Regions from separate parts of the Mesobacillus sp. MER 48 genome, predicted to be linked through region 1. Evidence: riboswitches for the same ligand, from Rfam matches in the RefSeq annotation. Region 1 holds a riboswitch; each other region holds the start of a gene.
What was found. Region 1 has a riboswitch for cobalamin ahead of M3593_RS10900 (ABC transporter substrate-binding protein). Riboswitches for the same ligand answer to the same signal wherever they lie in the genome.

Region 1 (3,282 bases):
AGTGGATGTTAGATCTCCTTTTTCTTGGTCATGAAACAACTTCCATGACCCATCCTCCTGCTGTTCTCCGGCAATCCGATCCACCAATTCTTTTATTAATTCTTCATCATCAATCTCCAATGTCCGTAATAAGATAATCATACTGCAGTCCGTTACGATCCCGGTCTCGAAAGGGTAATGCCAGGCACCGTTTTCTGATTGGTCCTGGATCAGCTGATCAACGATTCTGCTCATTTCCTTATATACCCGATGCCTCATTGAACCCATCCTCTCCCGAATATACATCTTTGTATTCATATTCCTTGTGCAAAATGAATATGCATTCCTTTGATGGGAATGAATGATCCACACAAAATGAACGTTTATGAAGGATGATGCCGTTCTTGCTTAAATCTTTCTCAGATGTAAAAAAAGAATTAAAGAAAAAGTCGAAAAAGAAAGCTTTCGGTCATCTGCCTGATTTATCAGAAAAAGATAAAGGATGGATTTATTTTATAAAAGAGCAGACGAGACAACTCAATCGAAACAATGTAACACGGACGCAGGCTTATTTTCAGTTTTACCAACAACACCCTGAAATCCATTGGGCTTTCCTCGGACATATGGTATCGCGAAACGTCGGATGGAACATGACGGATTTAAAAGGGGAGTTGCTGACAAAGCTTTTATCTGATAAGGATCAGAAAGACCTTTTTTCCTTTTTGGAGCGCGGCAGCTGGTTGATATTTCAAGATGTGTATCCTCAATTTTTGATCTATGACCTGAGTGTGAGAGGCAGAAAGGAAATGTTCCATCTTTTACGGTACTTTCATGTTTCCACCTTCATGGAAACGATGTGGCGTTATTTTTGGAATAGTGGTGATCAAGCTGCATTGGCGTTTGCGATGGTGATCAATGAACAGAGCTATCTGGAAAAAAGATTGATCCAAAATCAGCATTATAAAAAAATCGTAACAGGTACGGTCAGCTTTAAAATGTACGATTTTTTGAATTTCAACAATATCATTTTTCCCTGTTGTGCCGGGAACAAAAAGGTGAAAGCTTCCCTTAACGGCGGCACGTTACGCTACTTCACTTCGCTCCACGAGAGAATTTTATTTGGAAAAAAGTTGTATTCGCTTCTTTTTCAGCAAGAAAGAATTCTGGCTGGGGTCTTGAAATGGGCCCAAGAACATCCTCACACAGGCTCAAGGAAAGATTATTGGCCTCATTTGTTTAATGATATAAATGAATCTTTCCCCCGGTCCTTTTATAAGCGTCGGATCAAGAATTGCGAGTTAAGAAAGGGTGCCGAGCGGTTATACAGCCCGCCCTTGAAATACACCTGGCCGGATACCCGTCATGAAGAGGCAGAGAGCGGGGATTGGTTTGAGGATTGGCATGTCCTCGATTATTTTCATAAGGAAGTCAGTGTGGATGGAGAAATTTTAACTAATTATTGCAAAACAATTGAAAAAATCGAACTTGCGGTCATGGCGAAGGAAGCCATTCTATTGCGAGAAGAATAATCAAACATGAGCAGTTTCTAAACAATATTAGGATAGTCATAACTTTAAAATCAAAAGGCTATATTGATGTCTTTTGATTTTTTATTTATGGTATCCTACTGCTTTTGACCCTTATTAAAATTTAATTTTAGATAATTTATCTAAATTCACACTTTTTTCGACACGAATTGTGTATAATTGATACCAGCGGAAAATTTAATACATAAAGAATCTGGTGTCTGCTAAACGAATTTTAATAGTTTAGAGACTTAATAGGGAAGTTGGTGAAATTCCAACGCGGTCCCGCCACTGTAACTGGGAGCTTCAAGCTTTATGCCACTGTACTGTTTGTATGGGAAGGCGCTTGATAGCAATGACCAGAAGCCAGGAGACCTGCCTGATTCTTCGCGTCACAACCTACGAGGATAGGAGGTGTTTGGGAACGATTCTGGCTTTTTATTAGAGGAACCGATACAAACATCTCCATGAGTAAAATGGAGGTGTTTTTTTAGTTTTATAGAACGGTCTTATTTTGTTGTGCAAAAAGTTTACAGAAACAAATCGAAATGATAATTCGGAGGAATGACAGATGAAGAAGTTGAATGCCTTTTTATTCGCACTATTATTAACAATTGGCGCATTGGCAGGGTGTGGCAATGTTGAGCAGTCGAACGCGGAGAAGACAAATAAAACTGAAACGGTTCAACAGGAAGAAGCAAAGTTCCCTGTTAGCATAAAGGATGGGACCGGACAAGAAGTCACAATCGAATCGAAGCCTGAAAAAATAGTTTCCCTGATTCCAAGCAATACAGAAATTGCATACGGGTTAGGTCTTGATGATCAAATTATTGGAGTTTCTGATTTTGATAATTTCCCTGAAGAAGTGGCCGAGAAAGAGAAAATTGGCGGAATGGAATTTAATGTTGAGAAAATCATTTCTTTAAAACCTGATCTGGTCCTTGCACATGCTTCAGGTGCACATACGTCTGGTGCTGGCCTCCAGCAGCTTAAGGATGCCGGAATCACTGTTCTTGTCGTTAACGACGCAACGACATTCAATGCAGTTTATGAATCGATCAGCATGATTGGTACTGCCTCAGGTGAACAGGAAAAGGCCGATACTTTGATTGCAGACATGAAGAAAAAGATTGAAGAAATCAAAACACAAGCAAAGGAAATCAAAGAAGAAGACAGAAAGTTGGTATTTGTTGAAGTATCACCAACACCAGAAATTTATGCAGCTGGCAAGAATACCTTCATTGACGAAATGCTGCAAATCATTAATGCGGATAACACTGTAAAAGAAGAAGGTTGGCCAAAGCTGGACCCAGAGGCCATCATTAAGAGTAATCCGGATGTGATCATCACGACGCATGGATACTATACGAATGAGCCGGTGAAAAATGTGATAAGCCGGAAAGGCTGGGACAAGATTACCGCTGTAAAGGAAAACCGTGTGGTTGATGTTCATTCCGATAAGGTGACAAGAACTGGGCCGAGACTGACAGAAGGAGTAGAGGAGCTTGCCAAAGCCGTTTACCCGGATGTTTTCAAATAATTTACAGACGAACACAAAAAAGCAGCCACAGTCAATGGCTACTGCGCAGGAAATAGTCTTGAATCCAGCAGCCGGCTCAGATGAACCAGCACAAGTAAAATTAGGAGAAAATCATCTTCAGATGAAGCAAGATTACATTGTCTTGAATTCTCCGATCCCATTAAGAACGATGTCTTCCGGAGTTGTCGGAGCGGGAACCGGCTGGTACAGCACTTTCGTAAACCGGCATGTGGATAA
Region 2 (3,282 bases), on a different contig from region 1:
AAAACAGCATTAAGAGAAGTGTTAACGTCCAATCAAAGCGGTCGAATTTTTTTGTGGATTTATCCATTTGCTACACCCTGTCCAAAATCATTTTTACAATATCGTTTACCAGGTATCTTTCGCCTGTACGAGAATGTATTACCATTTTATGCTAGCAGACGAATATTATCCTCACAATCCCTGAGCAGGTAATATGTCCCTATAAGTATTAGACGAATGACAGGAGGGTTTAGTTTCTTTTGAAAAGGGATTCTTTTAACCGGAAAGGTGGATAATAATTATGTTTTTGAGGATTCAAAATAAGATATTTTCCACCGTTTTTGTTAGAATGGAAGAAGCGTCATTTGTACGGAGCCGCTGGCATTCTGCAGCTTAGAATTTTCCGGGAGGTTTTGCTGTTGAAAAAGAACCATCCTTATAGCAGGGATTTATTATATCTCCACATGAACGAACGGGACCATTATGTACTTTCGCACGGAATCGAATTCCATGAATTTTCGAGGTCGCTGCCTGATCCATTTAACCATCTTTTGCTGTTGAAGCATCGCTATGAGGATGGCGAATTCAACAGGCATACTTTATTTGAGTATGTACCAGGAGATAGTGCCGAAAAGCTGGTAGGAGCCAATGTACATGCATATGGAGATTTTTGCTGGATTGATTTTGAGGAAGTGGAAGCACTGAATGTGCTGACGGCCCAGGAAATTGCCGAACTTCTTTATCTCGGGCATATCAAGCATCATTTGAAGCTGCCTTTTTACAATCAGCTTAATAATCGTTTTGTGTACCTGTCCAATGAGGACGGCTGGTTCAATAAGATCTATTACCGCAATTTCAATGACTTTTTCCGCATGCTTGGCAATGTCCTGTCAGGAAAACTCGGAGAAATGAAACCGGAAAAAACGCTGCTTGGAATCCGGAAAAAGAAGTCCTATCCATCTGTAAGCAAGGAAATCCTGAAATCACTGATACCAGCCTTGAAGGAAGGGGCTGTGTTTTCGCTGAAGAATATCCAGCAGAACCGCAACAAGATTGAAATACCGATCTGGATTATCGGAGATTTTGCCAACATGGATGATATGCAGGATGAATATAAAGAAGCAAGCCGGAGCAATCCTGACGGCAGGCTTGTTTTCGATAAAAAGTTGAAGGAATGGAGCTTGCTTGCACAATAAGTCGAAAAAACAAAATTTTTGCAGCAGCTTTTGGCAATTCGTGTATAATGAGTTGGAGCGGAAAATTACATAACGATCTGAACAGGTGTCTTTTATAACAAGACTTAATAGGGAAGTTGGTGAAAATCCAACGCGGTCCCGCCACTGTAAATGGGAGCAAGCTGCAACATGCCACTGTACAAATGTATGGGAAGGCGCAGCGAGCATTGACCATGAGCCAGGAGACCTGCCTGTCCATTGCACCAAGCAAACCTACGAGGATAGGGAGGTGCCGACAGGCTTTATGTCTTTTTTGATAAAAACATTTGCTTACTCGGACATCTCCCCTTCAGGTGGAGATGTTTTTTATTTATATCGAAAAAACGGAGGAGAAGTAAATGAAGAAATTATTGTTGATATGGGTGGCGGCTGCCATGATCCTGGCTGGCTGCGCTACTGGTGCACAGCCAGAAAAAAAGGAAGGCGAAAAAAACGCGCAGGAACAGAAGACAGGATTTCCTGTCACGGTAAAAGATGCGTTTGATGAAGAAGTTGTCATTGAAGAAAAGCCTGAAAAGATCATTTCCCTGATTCCGAGCAACACGGAAATCGTTTATGCGCTTGACAGCGGGGACGCAATTGTCGGCGTCACAGATTTCGACAATTATCCAGAAGAAGCAATGTCTAAGGAAAAAGTCGGCGGAATCGAGTTTAATATTGAAAAAATGATCTCGCTGAAGCCGGATCTTGTCCTTGCCCCTGGGTCCACCGCAGACACGGCCAAAGAAGGTCTGCAGCAACTAAAGGACGCAGGAATTGCGGTTGTCGTGGTGAATGATGCGCAGTCATTTGAAGAAGTGTATCAGTCAATCGAGATGATTGGAAAATCGATTGGTGAGACTGAAAAAGCAGCCGAGCTAGTAGATTCGATGAAAAACAGCTTCACAGAACTGAAGAAGAAAGCGGAATCCATTAAGCCAGAAGAGCAAAAGACTGTATTTGTTGAGGTCTCGCCTGAACCGGAAATCTACACCGCCGGCAATCATACGTTTATCAATGAAATGCTTGAGTTGATTGGTGCGAAGAACGCTGCCGGTGACATGGAAGGCTGGCCGAAAGTCGACCCGGAAGTCATGGTTGAGCGTAATCCGGATGTCATTGTGACAACCTATGGATATTATACGGAGAAGCCAGTTGAGCAGGTGCTTGCGCGGAAGGGCTGGAACAATGTAAAAGCGGTCAAGGACCAGCAGGTATTCGATGTCCACTCCGATCTTGTTACCCGTTCTGGCCCAAGGCTCGCTGAAGGAGCGGAGGTACTTGCAAAAGCCATTTACCCGGACGTTTTTAAATAATAAAGGATTAGCATATGTTTTTGCTGCAGCATTTTTGATCATCTCAATGCTGCTGGGAATATCGATCGGAACGGTTTCCATTCCTGTACCCGCTATCATCAAAATCATTGGTGCTGACATTTTCCGTTTTCAGGGAGAGGGAATCGATCCGATGCATGCAAGTATTGTTATGGAAATCAGGCTGCCCCGCGTGCTGCTGGCAGGACTGGTTGGCGCGTCACTAGCGATTGCCGGTGCCGCGTTTCAGGGCCTGTTGCGAAATCCGCTGGCAGATCCCTATACGCTCGGGATTTCTTCAGGTGCCTCCATTGGTGCGGTCGTTACGCTGTTTTTTGGCCTCTCACTGCCGCTGATCGGTGCCTTCACCTTGCCGGTGCTCAGCATTCTGTTCGCATTCGCCACTGTGTTGTTTGTGCTGTTTTTTGCCCGGAAAGTCGACAGGCTGCTCAGGGTGGAAACCATTATTTTGACGGGAATCATTTTAAGCTCCTTTCTAGGGTCGTTCATTTCGCTTATGATTGCTCTCTCAGGCGAAGAGCTGAGGCAAATCATTGGCTGGCTGCTCGGCAGCGTATCGATGCGCGGCTGGGAGTATATAAAAATCATTTTTCCTTTCTTTATGATTGGTCTGGTGATTTTACTGGCAAATACAAGGGAACTGAATGCGATGTCCTTTGGCGAGGAACGGGCTCAGCATCTCGGCGTCAATGTCGAGCGTCGGAAGCTTTTGATTTTGCTGTCGGGTTCCCTTTTAACAGGTTCAGCGGTTGCTG
Region 3 (3,282 bases), on a different contig from region 1:
AAAGCGTGTGAATTTATCGGCACCGGCGGTTCATGCAAGAATCAAGAGATTGGAGTCTGAAGGATATATCAAAAAGCAGGTCGCGATTTTAAATCATGAGAAGCTTGGTTTTGATTTGCTATGCTTTGTATTTATAAGCACCAATATGCACCAGGCTGAAATGCTCGCATCACTGGAAGGTTCATTGGAAGCAATGAAGGAAGTCCTCGAGTGTCATTGCTTATCAGGCGAGTATGATTATCTGCTAAAGGTTGCCTGCAAGGATCGCAAAGGCCTGGAGATATTTATTAGAAATCTGAATGAGCTGGGGGTCACCAGGATACAAACAAGCCTTGCTTTGAGGGAAATTAAGGATTCTACCGTTTTGCCAATACATGGTGATGAATAAAGAGTTAGATTTTTTAAAATATTGAATATATTTGTTTGGATATCCTATAATAAAGGGAGATAAGTTTGTCCTCACGATATACATAAATAGCATCTAATTTTTATTCAGGAGGTTATCATGGGTAGATTAGTTCATTTTGAAATTCATGTGAGTGATATGGATCGGGCTAAGAAGTTTTATGGAGAGGTATTCGGATGGTCATTTCAAGATTGGAGTGAATATGCAGGAATGCCATACTTCGGTGCTGTGACTGGCGATGAAAAAGAGCCTGGAATCAATGGTGCATTAATGCAGCGGCAGAGTGCTCCTCCAGAAGCTAACCAAGCATTAAATGGATTTGCATGCACAATGGGAGTAGAAAACTATGATGAAACTGAAGCGAAAATTCTCGAAAACGGCGGCAATGTGTCAATACCGAAATATGCCCTCCCTGGAATGGCGTGGCAAGGATATTATAACGATACTGAAGGAAATGTCTTCGGAATTCATCAGCCTGATGAGAATGCGAAATAGAATCTTTGGTAGGTGAACAATATCCGAGATGATTGAATAAGTGCGCTCGAGGCATGGCCAAAACTTAAATCCACAAAAGACTTCTTCTTGTGGATTTTTTTTGTGCCCGTAATGTTTAATCAAACGTTTGATTAAATTTATTGATAATAAGCGAATTCAGGTTGAGCGTGGCCGGCCCCCATGGGATTCTCCGCTTGCGGGGTTATGTTCCAAGCATCAGCGTTTCAATTTATTGGCGAAAATTTAATTATATCGGCCACATTTCCAAATATATCAGCGGATTTTTGATTTTATCGACCACATTTAAAGATTTATCGACCACATTTCGCAATATATCGACCACACTCATAATTGGCGTGCTGTTATGAAAATAGTTGAAAAACCCTCAGAGATGATTTACTATCAATTCATAACACGATATATTGTGTTGGAAAGAGATTAATATAACTAAATATTGAAATTGCCGGTAAGTATGGTGTCTGAACAAGACTTAATAGGGAATCTGGTGAAAGTCCAGAACTGTTCCCGCAACTGTAAGTGCTGACGAAATAAGGATGAACCACTGTCTTAAAAATGGATGGGAAGGCCTTAAAGTAGGGTGAAGCACAAGTCAGGAGACCTGCCATATTTATGCGTGTTATCTTCTTCGGGAATTGGGAAGGTATTACGGGGATAAATTGATAGGCTCATGTAATTTTGCAGATACATATGAGGTGTTAATTGATCAACGTTACTTAAACCCATCTTTCGAGATGGGTTTTTCTCATTTTCAGGGAGCATTTTTCAAACAGGAGGTCAGGAATGGAAGGATTATCTACAAATGTGTCCAGGACTTTGCAGAACCGGCTGGTTTTGCCTCCGGACACGAATCATCTTGGAACGATTTTTGGCGGCACCGTGTTGTCCTATATTGATGAAATCGCAGCGATTGCAGCGATGAAGCACAGCAGGATGGCAGTTGTTACGGCTTCGATTGACTCAGTGAATTTCCTGTCATCGGCAGTAGTGGGCGATATCTTAACGCTTGAAGCTGTGGTGATTTCAACAGGGAGGACGTCGATGGAAGTGTTCGTGAAAGTGGAAAGCGAGAACTTGAATACGCGTAAAAAGACTTTGACGACCACCTCGATTTTAACCATGGTGGCAAAGGATGAAAAAGGTGTGCCCGTTCCGGTCGCCGGGGTCATTCCGGAAAGTATTGAGGAATGGGAGCTGTTCAACACGGCGGACATGAGAAGGCAGCATAGGCTGGAAAAGAAAAAAAGTAAACAAGCAGGAGGAGTCATCGATGAAAATTCAAGTAAAGGATGATCATGCAGCCAAACGGATTGCAGAAATTGAACAATCGTTCCCTCAATTAAATTTTTCACCATTCAAAGAAAAGGTCGACCAGGTCCTTGAAGCCAAGAATATGACAGACGATCAACTCGAGAACATGTTAATTTTGACAGCAGTCGAACGAATCGGCCGTATTGAACCTGACTGGACCTATGTGGCAGCACGCTTTTACTTGAAGAAATTGTACAAGCTTAGTGCAGGCTTTCGGGAAGGAGTTGGTTATGGATCCTTCTATGATTTAATCAATAGACTGATAGGAATCGGGATTTATGATAGCCGAATAGTAAAGGCTTATTCCCAGGAAGAAATCGAATATCTTGAAAAAGTGATCGATCCCGAGAGAGACAAATTATTTACCTACATAGGGCTTGCCACGATGGCGGAAAGGTATCTTGCACGCACTCAAAAAGGCGATTTTGCGGAGCTGCCGCAGGAGAGATTCATGATCATCGCGATGACCTTGCTGGCAGAAGAACCGATGGAAAAGCGGCTTGGATTGGTAGAGGAGGCATACTGGGCGCTGTCCAATCTCTATATGACCGTAGCAACACCGACACTTGCGAATGCTGGCAAAAGCTATGGCCAGCTGTCGAGCTGCTTTATTGATACGGTAGCGGATGATTTAAGAAGCATCTATGATTCCAACACGGATATCTCAACCTTGAGCAAGAATGGCGGCGGCATAGGCGTGTACTTGGGAAAAATCAGAAGCCGCGGCAGTGATATCAAAGGTTTCAAAGGGATCAGTTCCGGAGTGATCCCGTGGATGAAACAGTTGAATAACACCGCGGTTTCGGTTGATCAATTAGGGCAGCGCCAGGGTGCGATTGCTGTTTACCTTGATGTCTGGCATAAAGATATCTTCCCGTTCCTTGATGCAAAGCTGAACAATGGAGACGAGCGCCAGCGGACCCATGACATATTCACAGGCATTTGCATTCCTGATTTATTTATGGAACAGGTAGAAAAGCGGGGCGACTGGTATCTGTTTGATCCACATGAAGTAAGGCGGGTAATGGGATTTTCGCTTGAAGATCATTTTG

Region 2: another riboswitch for cobalamin. It lies ahead of M3593_RS21490 (ABC transporter substrate-binding protein); the one in region 1 lies ahead of M3593_RS10900 (ABC transporter substrate-binding protein).
Region 3: another riboswitch for cobalamin. It lies ahead of M3593_RS19490 (acyl-CoA thioesterase); the one in region 1 lies ahead of M3593_RS10900 (ABC transporter substrate-binding protein).

The regions. Positions count from the first base shown of each region.
Region 1 is NZ_JAMAUR010000002.1:923,185-926,466, forward strand. It holds gene shc (squalene--hopene cyclase) at 1-258, opposite strand, end outside; gene M3593_RS10895 (DUF2515 family protein) at 375-1,508, shown strand; cobalamin riboswitch at 1,704-1,902, shown strand; gene M3593_RS10900 (ABC transporter substrate-binding protein) at 2,077-3,045, shown strand; gene M3593_RS10905 (adenosylcobinamide amidohydrolase) at 3,011-3,282, shown strand, end outside.
Region 2 is NZ_JAMAUR010000010.1:28,425-31,706, reverse strand. It holds gene M3593_RS21500 (FtsW/RodA/SpoVE family cell cycle protein) at 1-67, opposite strand, end outside; gene M3593_RS21495 (hypothetical protein) at 399-1,175, shown strand; cobalamin riboswitch at 1,242-1,423, shown strand; gene M3593_RS21490 (ABC transporter substrate-binding protein) at 1,553-2,509, shown strand; gene M3593_RS21485 (FecCD family ABC transporter permease) at 2,475-3,282, shown strand, end outside.
Region 3 is NZ_JAMAUR010000007.1:47,059-50,340, reverse strand. It holds gene M3593_RS19500 (Lrp/AsnC family transcriptional regulator) at 1-388, shown strand, start outside; gene M3593_RS19495 (VOC family protein) at 506-901, shown strand; cobalamin riboswitch at 1,358-1,542, shown strand; gene M3593_RS19490 (acyl-CoA thioesterase) at 1,703-2,212, shown strand; gene M3593_RS19485 (ribonucleoside-diphosphate reductase subunit alpha) at 2,190-3,282, shown strand, end outside.